Saccharophagus degradans 2-40: one gene and its partner. The protein of the gene in region 1 interacts with the protein of each later gene in a pairwise test. Links are inferred from orthologs where the notes say so. Each region holds a gene or a part of one and is shown in the gene's direction. Other genes may lie near its edges.

What was found. Proteins that work in one complex are often made in the same cells at the same time.
Region 2: the proteins of dnaE (region 1) and dnaQ interact in binary tests that used the Escherichia coli proteins (3 or more experiments, as listed by UniProt). The link is inferred for Saccharophagus degradans 2-40 from one-to-one orthologs.

The regions. Positions count from the first base shown.
Region 1 is NC_007912.1:1,425,169-1,431,921, forward strand. Bases 2,715-6,753 are described here. They hold dnaE (DNA polymerase III subunit alpha), read left to right. Parts: upstream 2,715-3,031; coding sequence 3,032-6,553; downstream 6,554-6,753. Other genes in these bases: SDE_RS05810 (tryptophan halogenase family protein), read left to right, coding at 2,715-2,918; SDE_RS05820 (acetyl-CoA carboxylase carboxyltransferase subunit alpha), read left to right, coding at 6,720-6,753. Outside these bases: SDE_RS05805 (DUF6445 family protein), read left to right, coding at 1-1,301; more of SDE_RS05810, read left to right, coding at 1,365-2,714. UniProt on the Escherichia coli protein: DNA polymerase III is a complex, multichain enzyme responsible for most of the replicative synthesis in bacteria. This DNA polymerase also exhibits 3' to 5' exonuclease activity. The alpha chain is the DNA polymerase catalytic subunit.
Region 2 is NC_007912.1:2,544,484-2,548,682, reverse strand. The notes cover bases 1,357-4,199. They hold dnaQ (DNA polymerase III subunit epsilon), read left to right. Parts: upstream 1,357-2,341; coding sequence 2,342-3,058; downstream 3,059-4,199. Other genes in these bases: nhaB (sodium/proton antiporter NhaB), read right to left, coding at 3,134-4,199; SDE_RS10615 (class I SAM-dependent methyltransferase), read left to right, coding at 1,367-2,251. Also shown: SDE_RS10625 (lytic transglycosylase), read right to left, coding at 1-218; gloB (hydroxyacylglutathione hydrolase), read right to left, coding at 405-1,217. UniProt on the Escherichia coli protein: DNA polymerase III is a complex, multichain enzyme responsible for most of the replicative synthesis in bacteria. The epsilon subunit contain the editing function and is a proofreading 3'-5' exonuclease.

The DNA.
Region 1 (6,753 bases):
TCCGCACCGGAACGCGTAGGTTGCATTGGAATAAAAATTGTGTGGCGTTAGGATTGGCATCTGGATTTATAGAGCCATTGGAGTCGACAAGTATTCACTTGATCCAAAGGAGCATAGTTAAGCTTATGCTTTTGTTTCCTAAGGATGAGATTAAGCAAGCTGATAGGGATGAATTTAACCGACAAACGCGGGAAGAGCTGGAGCACATACGTGACTTTATAGTCTTGCACTATCGTGTTACAGACCGTACGGATACACCCTTTTGGCGCCATTGTAAGCAAATGGCAATACCTGATACCTTGCAACATCGGTTATCTTTGTTCGATGAAACTGGTCGGTTGTATAAGTACGATAAAGATTTATTTGGTGAGGCTTCGTGGGTGCAAGTAATGCTCGGCCAGGGGGTTTCCCCAAAATCCTATCACCCAATTGTTGATCTTATGGGAAGAGATGAGTTAAACCGATTTATGTCTTCTAACCTGACTAGTGTTCAACAAAGTGTTGACGCTTTTCCTCTGTACTCGGACTTCTTAAAAAAGTATTGCCCATACAAAGATGAAGGTTTAGATTTAAGAAAAAAAAACACTATAGAAAGTGTTAAGTTTTCATTTAATAAAGAAAGCTTGCCTGTAATAACTCCGATGGGCTTAAATTCTACACCTATTGTTTTATTAGATAGCGTGACTAATGACGGTGGTGCAGCATTAAGACAAATTGCTAAAACCTTAGATTTCGAGTTCGATACTAATACGATGTATCCTGGTGTGCGGGCGCAGTTGCCACGAGAATATGTATTAGGCGTTTTGGATAAAATGGATGGGGCTATAAGGCAAACTTATAAAATACCACCAACTCTAAAAACTAATGTAGTACAGGCTAGCTTCTCATTATTGACGCAAGAAGAAAAATCTCTCACGCCGTTTCAAAAAGTTCCTCATTTTGACAGCACTAACCCATATTTTTTCGCTATTTTACACTACCTTTCCACGGGTGATCATGGCGGTACTGGTTTTTTTCGGCATGAGCCCACAAACTTGGAAAGTATTGATGTCGAGACTAAAGCACTTTATATGAATGCCATAAATCAGTCTGCTAAATCTACTGGCTTTGGTTCGGAGGGGTATATAAAAGCTGCAAACGATGAGTTCGATTTATATCATCAGGTGGATTATCGCACAGATAGACTGGTTAGTTACCCAGGTAGTCTTCTACATTCAACAGTCGTTAAACCGGAATTGGATATTGGTTGGGATGTCGATACAGGAAGGTTAACGGCCAATATATTTATTGTGTATGAGTAGGTTTCTGCGCTTATTCTCGACCTAATAATTGTTGGTTCTTATTTGTGAGCACTAGGTGAAATGATGATCAAAAAAATAGTGGTGTTAGGTGGAGGCTCTGCTGGCTGGCTTACTGCCGCGATATTGGCCGCAGAATTTCAAGGGAATGAAGATTCAATGGTATCGATCTCTGTCATTGAGTCACCGGATGTGAAAACAATAGGAGTTGGTGAGGGTACTTGGCCCACAATGAAAGCCACTCTCCAAAGAATTGGTATATCTGAAACAGAGTTTATTAATAGCTGTAGCGCGTCTTTTAAGCAAGGTTCGAAGTTTGTTGGTTGGAAGACTGGTGTACCTGAAGACTCGTATCATCATCCTTTCACTTTGCCTGTAGGAATGGGGAAAGTGAATTTATATGCCGTTTGGCAAGACGAGACGGTTGCTCGACGGTCCTTTTCGTCAACTTTCTCTGCGCAACCCGTTGTAGCTGATCGTGGGCTAGGGCCAAAGCTTCACACTATGCCTGAATACGCTGGAGTATTTAATTACGGTTATCACTTGGATGCAGGAAAATTTTCCGAGCTACTTAAAAATCACTGCGTAAAAAAATTGAATGTTCGACATGTTTCTGATCATGTTGTTGAAGTGAATTGTGCTGAAGATGGATATATAGAATCGCTAGGTACTAGAGCATCAGGGGATGTTCAAGGTGATTTCTTTATTGATTGTAGTGGTACTTCAGGTTTACTTATTGGTAACTATTACGAAATAAAGTTAATCGATAAGAAAAAAAATTCGTTTAACGACTCGGCTATTACAGCTCATGTCCCATATTTTGATGAGTGTAATGATATTGGCTCGACGACAGTCGCTACGGCTCAATCTGCAGGGTGGGTCTGGGATATCGCACTATCTTCGAGGCGAGGGTGCGGATATGTTTATTCAAGTTCGCATATCACCGACGATGAAGCTGAGAACGAGTTTCGGGCTTATTTAGCAAGTTCCATTGGTGATAAAAATGCATCTCAGTTGGCTACAGGAAGAATTAATTTTTGTGCGGGATACAGAGAAAAGTTTTTTCATAAAAACTGTGTGGCAATAGGGATGTCAGCTGGGTTTATCGAACCATTAGAGGCATCGGCATTAGCGCTTGTCGAATTATCCGCAAATATGATCAGAGATGAGATGCCGTTCTGTAAAAAAAGCCTGCAAGAAGTAGAAAAGCGGTTTAACCGTGTGTTTGCTTACCGGTGGGAACGAATTATCGATTTTCTTAAATTGCACTATGTGTTTTCGGAGCGCAAAGGTTCTGACTATTGGGCAGATGCTGCAAGCGCAGATTCAATTCCTGATAGTTTAAAGTATCTGTTATCTGTTTGGCAGTTTCGTCCTCCTAACGTTTATGACTTTATGCAAGGAGAAGAGTTGTTTCCTGTGGCCAGTTATCAATATATTTTGTATGGGATGGGGTTTGAGATGGCCCCAAACGCCGTCGCTAGAGAGTCTGATAACGTCGCGTTAGGAAGACGGTTACTTAAAGAGCAGGAGGGGGCTTTAGATAAGTATTTAACCAATTTACCAACAAATCGCCAGCTGCTCGATAATATCTTAAAGTTCGGTATGCAAAAGCTTTGAAGTTAGTAAGGGATTGGCACGGAGAGCTGTTTAAGGCTGCTATCTCTAGAGCAAAGTTATGCGTTAGAATAGCCGCCGCACCTCAATTCTTTTAGTTACGCGCTTGGTTCTCTATGTCCTCTCAATTCGTCCACCTCCGTGTCCGCACAGAATTCTCCCTTGTCGATAGTATTATCCGGGTAAAGCCGCTTGTGGCGCGGGCTGCGCAGGCGCAGATGCCTGCAATTGCGGTGACGGATTTCCACAATTTCTTTGGCTTGGTTAAGTTCTACAAAGCGGCTCAAGGGGCGGGGGTTAAGCCTATTTGCGGTTGTGATTTTCGCATGGAGCCGTTGGACGAAGAGAGCAACCCAGCTATTTTTACGCTACTTGCGATGAACCCCGAGGGTTATCGCAATATTACCGAGCTTATTTCACTCAGTTACCAAAAGGGCCAGAAACACGGTGAGCCCTATATTAAGTTTGAGTGGTTGGAGAAGTTTTCGGCGGGTGTTATTGCGTTGTCTGGTGGGCGTGTTGGCGAGGTTGGTCAGGCGCTTGTGGGTAATCGGCAGGTGGATGCAGAGGCAGCGCTGCAGCGTTGGATAGATGTATACCCCAATCGCTTTTATATTGAATTACAGCGCACGGGGCGCGAAAACGAAGAGCGTTATTTGCACAAAGCTATGGCGTTGGCCGAAAAGTATCAATTGCCGGTAGTAGCAACTAACGATGTGCGATTTTTAGATCAAGATTTATTCGATGTGCACGAAGCGCGCGTATGTATTGGTGAAGGGCGCGCATTGGATGACCCTCGTCGAGAGCGCAAATACACTGATCAACAATACTTAAAAACTGCAGAAGAAATGCAGGAGTTGTTTAGTGATATTCCCGAAGCCATTGAAAACACCGTAGAAATTGCCAAGCGCTGCTCAATTGAAATTCAATTGGGCACGTACTTCCTGCCTGAATACCCCATTCCTGAAGGGATGACCGAGAACTCCTTTTTCGAAAAGATATCTTACGAAGGTTTGGAGCGGCGTTTAAAAACTATTCTAAAAGAAGACGATCCGGATTACGCGACGAAAAAACAGCCGTATTTAAACCGCTTGAAATTTGAGCTAGATATTATTATTCAGATGGGGTTCCCCGGGTACTTCCTCATCGTGATGGACTTTATCCAATGGGCCAAGGATCACAATATTCCTGTAGGGCCCGGTCGTGGTTCGGGTGCGGGTTCACTTGTGGCCTATGTGTTGGATATTACCGACTTAGACCCGCTGCAATATGATTTGCTATTCGAGCGATTCCTCAACCCAGAGCGGGTATCCATGCCGGATTTCGACGTGGATTTCTGTATGGAGAAACGCGACCAAGTAATCAGCTATGTGGCGGATAACTACGGGCGCGATGCGGTATCGCAAATTATTACCTTCGGTACCATGGCGGCGAAGGCTGTGGTGCGCGACGTTGCTCGTGTTCAAGGTAAATCCTACGGCTTGGCGGACAAGCTTTCTAAGATGATTCCGCCAGACCCAGGTATGACCCTTACCAAAGCCTTCGAGCAAGAGGAGCCGTTGCGAGAATTTTTGGCAATGGACGGTGATGGCCAAGAAATTTGGGATATGGCCCTTAAGCTAGAAGGTATAACCCGCAACGTAGGTAAGCACGCCGGTGGTGTTGTTATTGCGCCTACGCGTCTTGTGGATTTTGCGCCGCTGTATTGTGATGAGAGTGGATCGGGCCTTGTTACCCAGTTTGATAAAAACGACGTGGAGGAGGCGGGCCTCGTTAAGTTTGACTTTCTGGGTTTGCGTACACTTACTATCATCGATTGGGCAGTAAAAATGATCGATGCCCAGCGCACCAAGCTGGGTGACCCACCGTTAGATATTTCCGCAATTCCGCTGGATGACGCTAAAACATTTGCCCTGCTGAAGCGCGCAGAAACCACCGCGGTGTTCCAGCTGGAATCGCGCGGCATGAAAGACCTTATTACGCGTTTAAAACCCGATACACTCGAAGAAATGATCGCATTGGTTGCGCTTTTCCGGCCTGGGCCGCTGCAGTCGGGCATGGTTGATGACTTTATTAACCGTAAACATGGGCGGGCGCAGGTAGCCTACCCAGATGCGAAATATCAGCATGAATGCCTACAGCCTATTCTAGAGCCCACCTATGGGGTAATTGTTTACCAAGAACAGGTAATGCAAATTGCGCAGGAGCTGGCAGGTTATTCGCTCGGTGGCGCAGATTTGCTTCGCCGTGCAATGGGTAAGAAAAAACCCGAAGAAATGGCGAAGCAGCGCTCTACATTCCAAGACGGCGCAGCGTCTAAAGGTATCGACCCAGAACTTGCCATCAAAATTTTCGACTTGGTGGAAAAGTTCGCAGGTTACGGTTTTAACAAATCTCACTCCGCAGCTTATGCGTTAGTTTCTTACCAAACCGCTTGGTTGAAGGCGCATTTTCCTGCGCACTTTATGGCTGCCACCATGTCTTCGGATATGGATAAAACTGATAAGGTTGTAACCTTTATCGAAGAATGCCGCAATATGAAACTCAACCTATTGCCGCCGGATGTAAACCGCGGCGAGTTTCAATTTACGGTGGATGACGACAATAACGTCATATACGGTTTGGGTGCCATTAAAGGCTTAGGAGAAGGGCCCGTTGAGGCCATTATTGCGGCCCGTAAAGATGGTGGCGACTTTAAAGATTTGTTCGATTTTTGTGCGCGAGTGGATAGCAAGAAAATCAACAAACGCGCCCTAGAAGCGCTAGTGCGCAGTGGTGCGTTGGATAACCTCGGGCCTGGCATAGACGTTGATTACGACCGCGCCGTAATGGCGGCGGCAGTACCCGAAGCAGTGAAAGCCGCTGAGCAGAGTGCAGCCAATGCCAACGCGGGTATGAGCGACCTATTTGGTGAGGTTGTACCTGTAGCCAGTGAGCGTGGTGATGCTTATTCCGAGTTTACTCATGTGCGCCGCTGGAGTTTAAAAGAGCGTTTAAATGGTGAGCGCGATACCTTGGGCTTGTACCTCACGGGTCACCCCATTGATGAATACGACGAAGAGCTTAAGCACCTTGTTTCTAATCGCATAGTGAATTTAAAGCCAGATAGAGCCAAGCAAAAGGTTGCAGGTTTGGTAGTGGCGTTTCGGGTAATGAAAACCAAGCGCGGCGATAAAATGGCCTTTGTTACTTTGGATGATCGCACCGGACGCCTAGAAACAGCGGTATTTGCCGATACCTATAACGAATATAAAGACAAGTTAATTAAAGACGCGCTGCTAGTGATTGAGGGCCAAGTAAGTAACGATGATTACAGTGGCGGCCTTAAAATGCGCGCCGATTCCGTAATTGATATGAGCGAAGCGCGCGAGCAGAATGTAGCCGGTATTAAAGTGCATTGGCACATAGAAAAACTACCTAAAAATTACTCTAACCAGTTTAGAGATACGCTGCAACAATATAGCGATGGCGGTTGCCCTGTAACTATTATTTACCATAAGTCTGCAAGCTCGGTCGAGCTTAAGTTGGGGGACGATTGGCGGGTTCGCCCGAGCGAAGAACTATTAGTGAATCTGCGTGGTCAGTACGGTAACGATGCCGTGGAATTGCTGTATAAAACCAGTAGTCCTTCCTACTAAAACGGTGTTATTTAACATTAATTTAGCTGGGCAATAGGCGCAAAAAAACATACTTACCTTTTAGCCTTGGTGTGGTGGTGGTAAACTTGCGCACTATTTTTCGAAAGTTGGTCAAAATACACTCATTCTCCGCCTAATTACGGAGTGTGGAACAAGGTTTAAAAACATGAATCTTAATTATCTCGATTTCGAACAGCCTA
Region 2 (4,199 bases), 1.1 Mb from region 1 along the record:
ATTGGCTCGTCGGCTTCGGGGACGTCTAATGGTTCAGCATCGAGCGAGTGCTCAGCAATATCAGCTTCTAGCTGCTCTTCTGGAGTTGATACGATAACAAGCTCAGATTCGGCTTCGTTTTTAGTATAAGCGCATCCTTGAAAGCCAATTAATACACCTAATAGTGCGACTAGCGGAGTGGTTCGCGCAAAAGTGCGAGAAAATAACGTAATTTGCATAATTTTATTGTTTACTCTTAGAACTTACGTGCCACACGCTGTTACGTATGCCATCGGGTTGGCTACTAGTCTTGGCCTTTTACGGCTTAATCGACCTTTCTCTTAGGTGGAAAGTGGCGTCAGTTTAAAGGGAAAGGCTAAAAAAGCAACCGAGAGGTTTGTGGCTTTCCGGTGGGGAAACTCGCTTTAAAATGAATCTTTCCAAAGTCTCAAATGCTTAAAAACATCTGCGGCCGTTAAGCCCTTGAGCCGCAAGTGGTTTTCGACAGCCTGCTGTATAGATAATTCCTTGTAACGCAAAAAAGGGTTTAAGGCTTTTTCTCGCTCAATGGTGGTTGGAATGCTCGGTAGATCGTTTTTACGCAAGCTGCGTACGCGTTGCTCATAGTCGATTAGCGCCTGTGATTGTGGCTCAACAGTACGTGCGAATTTAATGTTTGTGAGGGTATATTCGTGCGTGCAATAAACCTCTGTTTGGCTAGGTAGCGCGCTGATGGCATCTAGGCTGGTACGCAACTGCTCATGGGTGCCTTGAAGAATACGCCCACAACCGCATGAAAAGAGAGTGTCACCACAAAAGAGTTTAGGTGTGGTAAGGGGTAGTAAGTAGGATAGGTGCTCAGGCATATGGCCTGGTGTAGCAATAACTTGCAGGGAGGGCACATCGACGCCCTTACATAGCTCAATCCGGTCGCCATCTTCAACTGGATGGGTAACATCCTGTATAACGCTTGGGCCATAAACTACTGGTTCTTCGTCACGCCAAAGTTGAAGATTGGCACAAAGCTCTGCAATACCCGTTACGTGATCCCAGTGGCTATGGGTGATAATTATCGACGCAATAGTCAGCTCGTGCTGCGTAATGTACTCGATAACTTCACTTGCACTGCCTGGGTCCACCACAACTACACTGTTTTGCGAGGTGTGGCGCATTACCCACACATAGTTACCTTGGTATATGGGAATAGGGTGTACGCTTACAGGGCTACCTAATTGCATGTTCATCCGCAGGTAAGAAATTGATTGAATAATGGTATGATGACCTAAAATTGCTCTGCCACCAACTCGCGCTAGCTGTATATGTAGGTGCAGCGGTGCGTCTCAAACTAGAGCGGGGCAGAAATCTATATGGCGCGTGGGAGGCCAATATGAGCTTTTCGATAAAAAACTGCATAGGCAGTTTTGCGGACACTTTGCGCAACCGCTGGCAAATTCAACCTCTGCAAAATACCATGCTCGATTTGCATGAGTGGTTCAAGGGGCCTTATGGTGTGGCCTTGCTCGATGCGCAAAAACAGACCATTGAGCACGAGTTGGGCGGCTATTTTGGGTACCACTTAATGCAGCTTAGCGTGCTACCCGAGCACAAGTTTTACGATTCCAGCAGAATAAACCACCGTTTTTCATTAAGCCCTTTAGCCAATGAACATGCCGAGAATGCACAAGCCTGCGCAGATATGGAAAGCCTGCCACTGCCCGATGAGTGTATTGATGTGTGTATATTGCACCACACCCTAGATTTTGCAGCTAACCCCCAGCAGGTGCTAAAAGAGGCCGCACGTGTAACCGTGCCTAGGGGTTACATCATTTTAATGGGGTTTAACCCTACTAGCGTGTCTGGCTGTATTAAGCCATTTGCGCATTTTGCGGGTAAAACGCCTATTTGGAAGCGCCAAAGCTTAAGGGTTAGAAGGTTAAAAGATTGGTTGGCGTTTTTAGACTTTTCAACGCTAGATGTTAAATACGGTGCATACAGCGTACCCATAAACAACGAAAAATACTTACGTAATACACGGCTAATAGAGCGCAGTTTTGCTAAAACGAATCTGCCACTAGGGGGCACATATTGTATCTTTGCACGCAAAGATAAGGTTGGACTCACACCCATAAAACCAGCGTGGGATAAAACAACTAAGGGATTAATGGATGTGGTGCCCTTGCCTAAACGAGCTATTAATCCTGGCATGCGTCGGCACAGCGCAGATGTGCTCCCTATGCGGCGCCGTACCATCGCACCAAAATACTTTCCTTAAGGTTTTGCAGTTAACATAGTGCTTTACGAGCAAGCTTTATGTTATTGATATTTAAAAACATTTTTATATTTTCTTTGAAAGGCATTGTGAATGAGACAGATAGTTCTCGATACCGAGACAACGGGCCTAGAGCCAAGCCAAGGCCACCGAATTATTGAGATAGGGTGTGTTGAGCTAATAAATCGAAAGCTTACGGGCCGTCATTATCACCAGTACATTAAACCTGAACGGGAAATTGATGAAGGCGCAATTGAAGTTCACGGCATTACCAACGAATTTCTAGCAGACAAACCGGTTTTTAAAGATATAGCCGATGAGTTTATGGCGTTTGTTGATGGTGCAGAACTAGTCATTCACAACGCACCGTTCGATGTGGGCTTTCTAAATCACGAATTTAACCTTCTAGGGCGTGGCAGCACAGTTATAAACGACCGCTGTTCTATTCTCGATACGCTCGCACTAGCAAGAAACAAGCACCCTGGGCAAAAGAACAACCTGGATGCCCTGTGTAAGCGTTACGGCGCAGATAACTCCGCACGAGACCTTCACGGCGCTTTGCTCGATGCTGAAATTCTAGCCGATGTTTACCTGTTAATGACCGGTGGGCAAACCAACCTTGCCCTAGGTGGTGCGGGTTCGTCTAGTGGCATGGACGACGGTGGTGAAGAGCTTGTACGTGTAAGTGCCGATCGCAAACCGCTCCCCATTATAAGAGCGTCTGCAGAAGAGCTGGCTTTACACGAGAAAAAGTTGGCTGAAATAGACAAGGCTTCAGGCGGCGAATGCCTCTGGCTCAAGCAGTCATAAGAATTAGAGTTTAGCCTGTAACGTAAAACGCCGAGCATTCCTCGGCGTTTTACTATGAGCGTACAAGTAAGACTCTTAGTAGAAGAGTATTACAGACCCAAGGCCAACCGCACCAAGAACGATTGTGTAGGGCAGCGCCATTATTACCATTTTGCCGTACGAAAGGCGAATAAGCGGGGCAAGAGCAGAAGTGAGCAGGAATAAAAATGCTGCTTGGCCGTTTGGTGTCGCCACGCTAGGTAGGTTGGTGCCGGCATTAATTGCTACAGCAAGTACATCAAAATGCTCACGAGAAATAGTACCCGCATCGAATGCCGCTTTTACTTCGTTAATGTACACGGTAGCAACAAACACATTATCACTAATCATAGATAACACGCCGTTAGCCACAAAGAACATAGGAGCCTGGGCACCTTGTTCCATGGCTAAAACGTAATCAATAACCGGTGTAAACAAATGCTGGTCGTGGATAACAGCCACAACTGCGAAAAACACCACTAGCAGCGCGGTAAAGGGCAGCGCTTCTTCAAAAGCGTGACCAATGCGGTGTTCATCGGTAATGCCGTTAAAGGCGGTTAGCAGAACAATAATAAGCAAACCAATAAGGCCAACTTCCGCTAGGTGCAAGGCTAATGCAAATACAAGCACTACTGCGACAACCGCTTGTACAAGTAATTGCGCCTTATCGCCAAACCCGCGCTTTGCCGTTTCCTTTTTATCAAAATCGACCAATATTTGGCGCACGCTATCGGGTAATTTGGCTCCGTAGCCGCAGATACCTGTCTTTTCTAGTATTGCGCAGGTGAGCAAACCACCAATTAAAGCAGGCACAGAAATAGGTGCCATAACCAAGTAGAACTCAATGAAGTTCCAGCCAGCAATTTCTGCAATAAGCAAGTTTTGAGGCTCGCCAACTAAGGTAGCAACGCCACCTAGGGCGGTACCTACTGCACCGTGCATAATAAGGCTGCGCAAAAAGCTGCGGAAAGTATCTAAATCTTCGCGGTGCAAATCGTGCACATTATCATCTGCGGAGTGGTCGTGGTCGTTACCGTGCCCACTACCTGAGGCAAAGCGATGGTAAACCGCGTAAAAACCTACAGCCACAGCGATGAGTACGGCAGTTACTGTTAGCGCATCT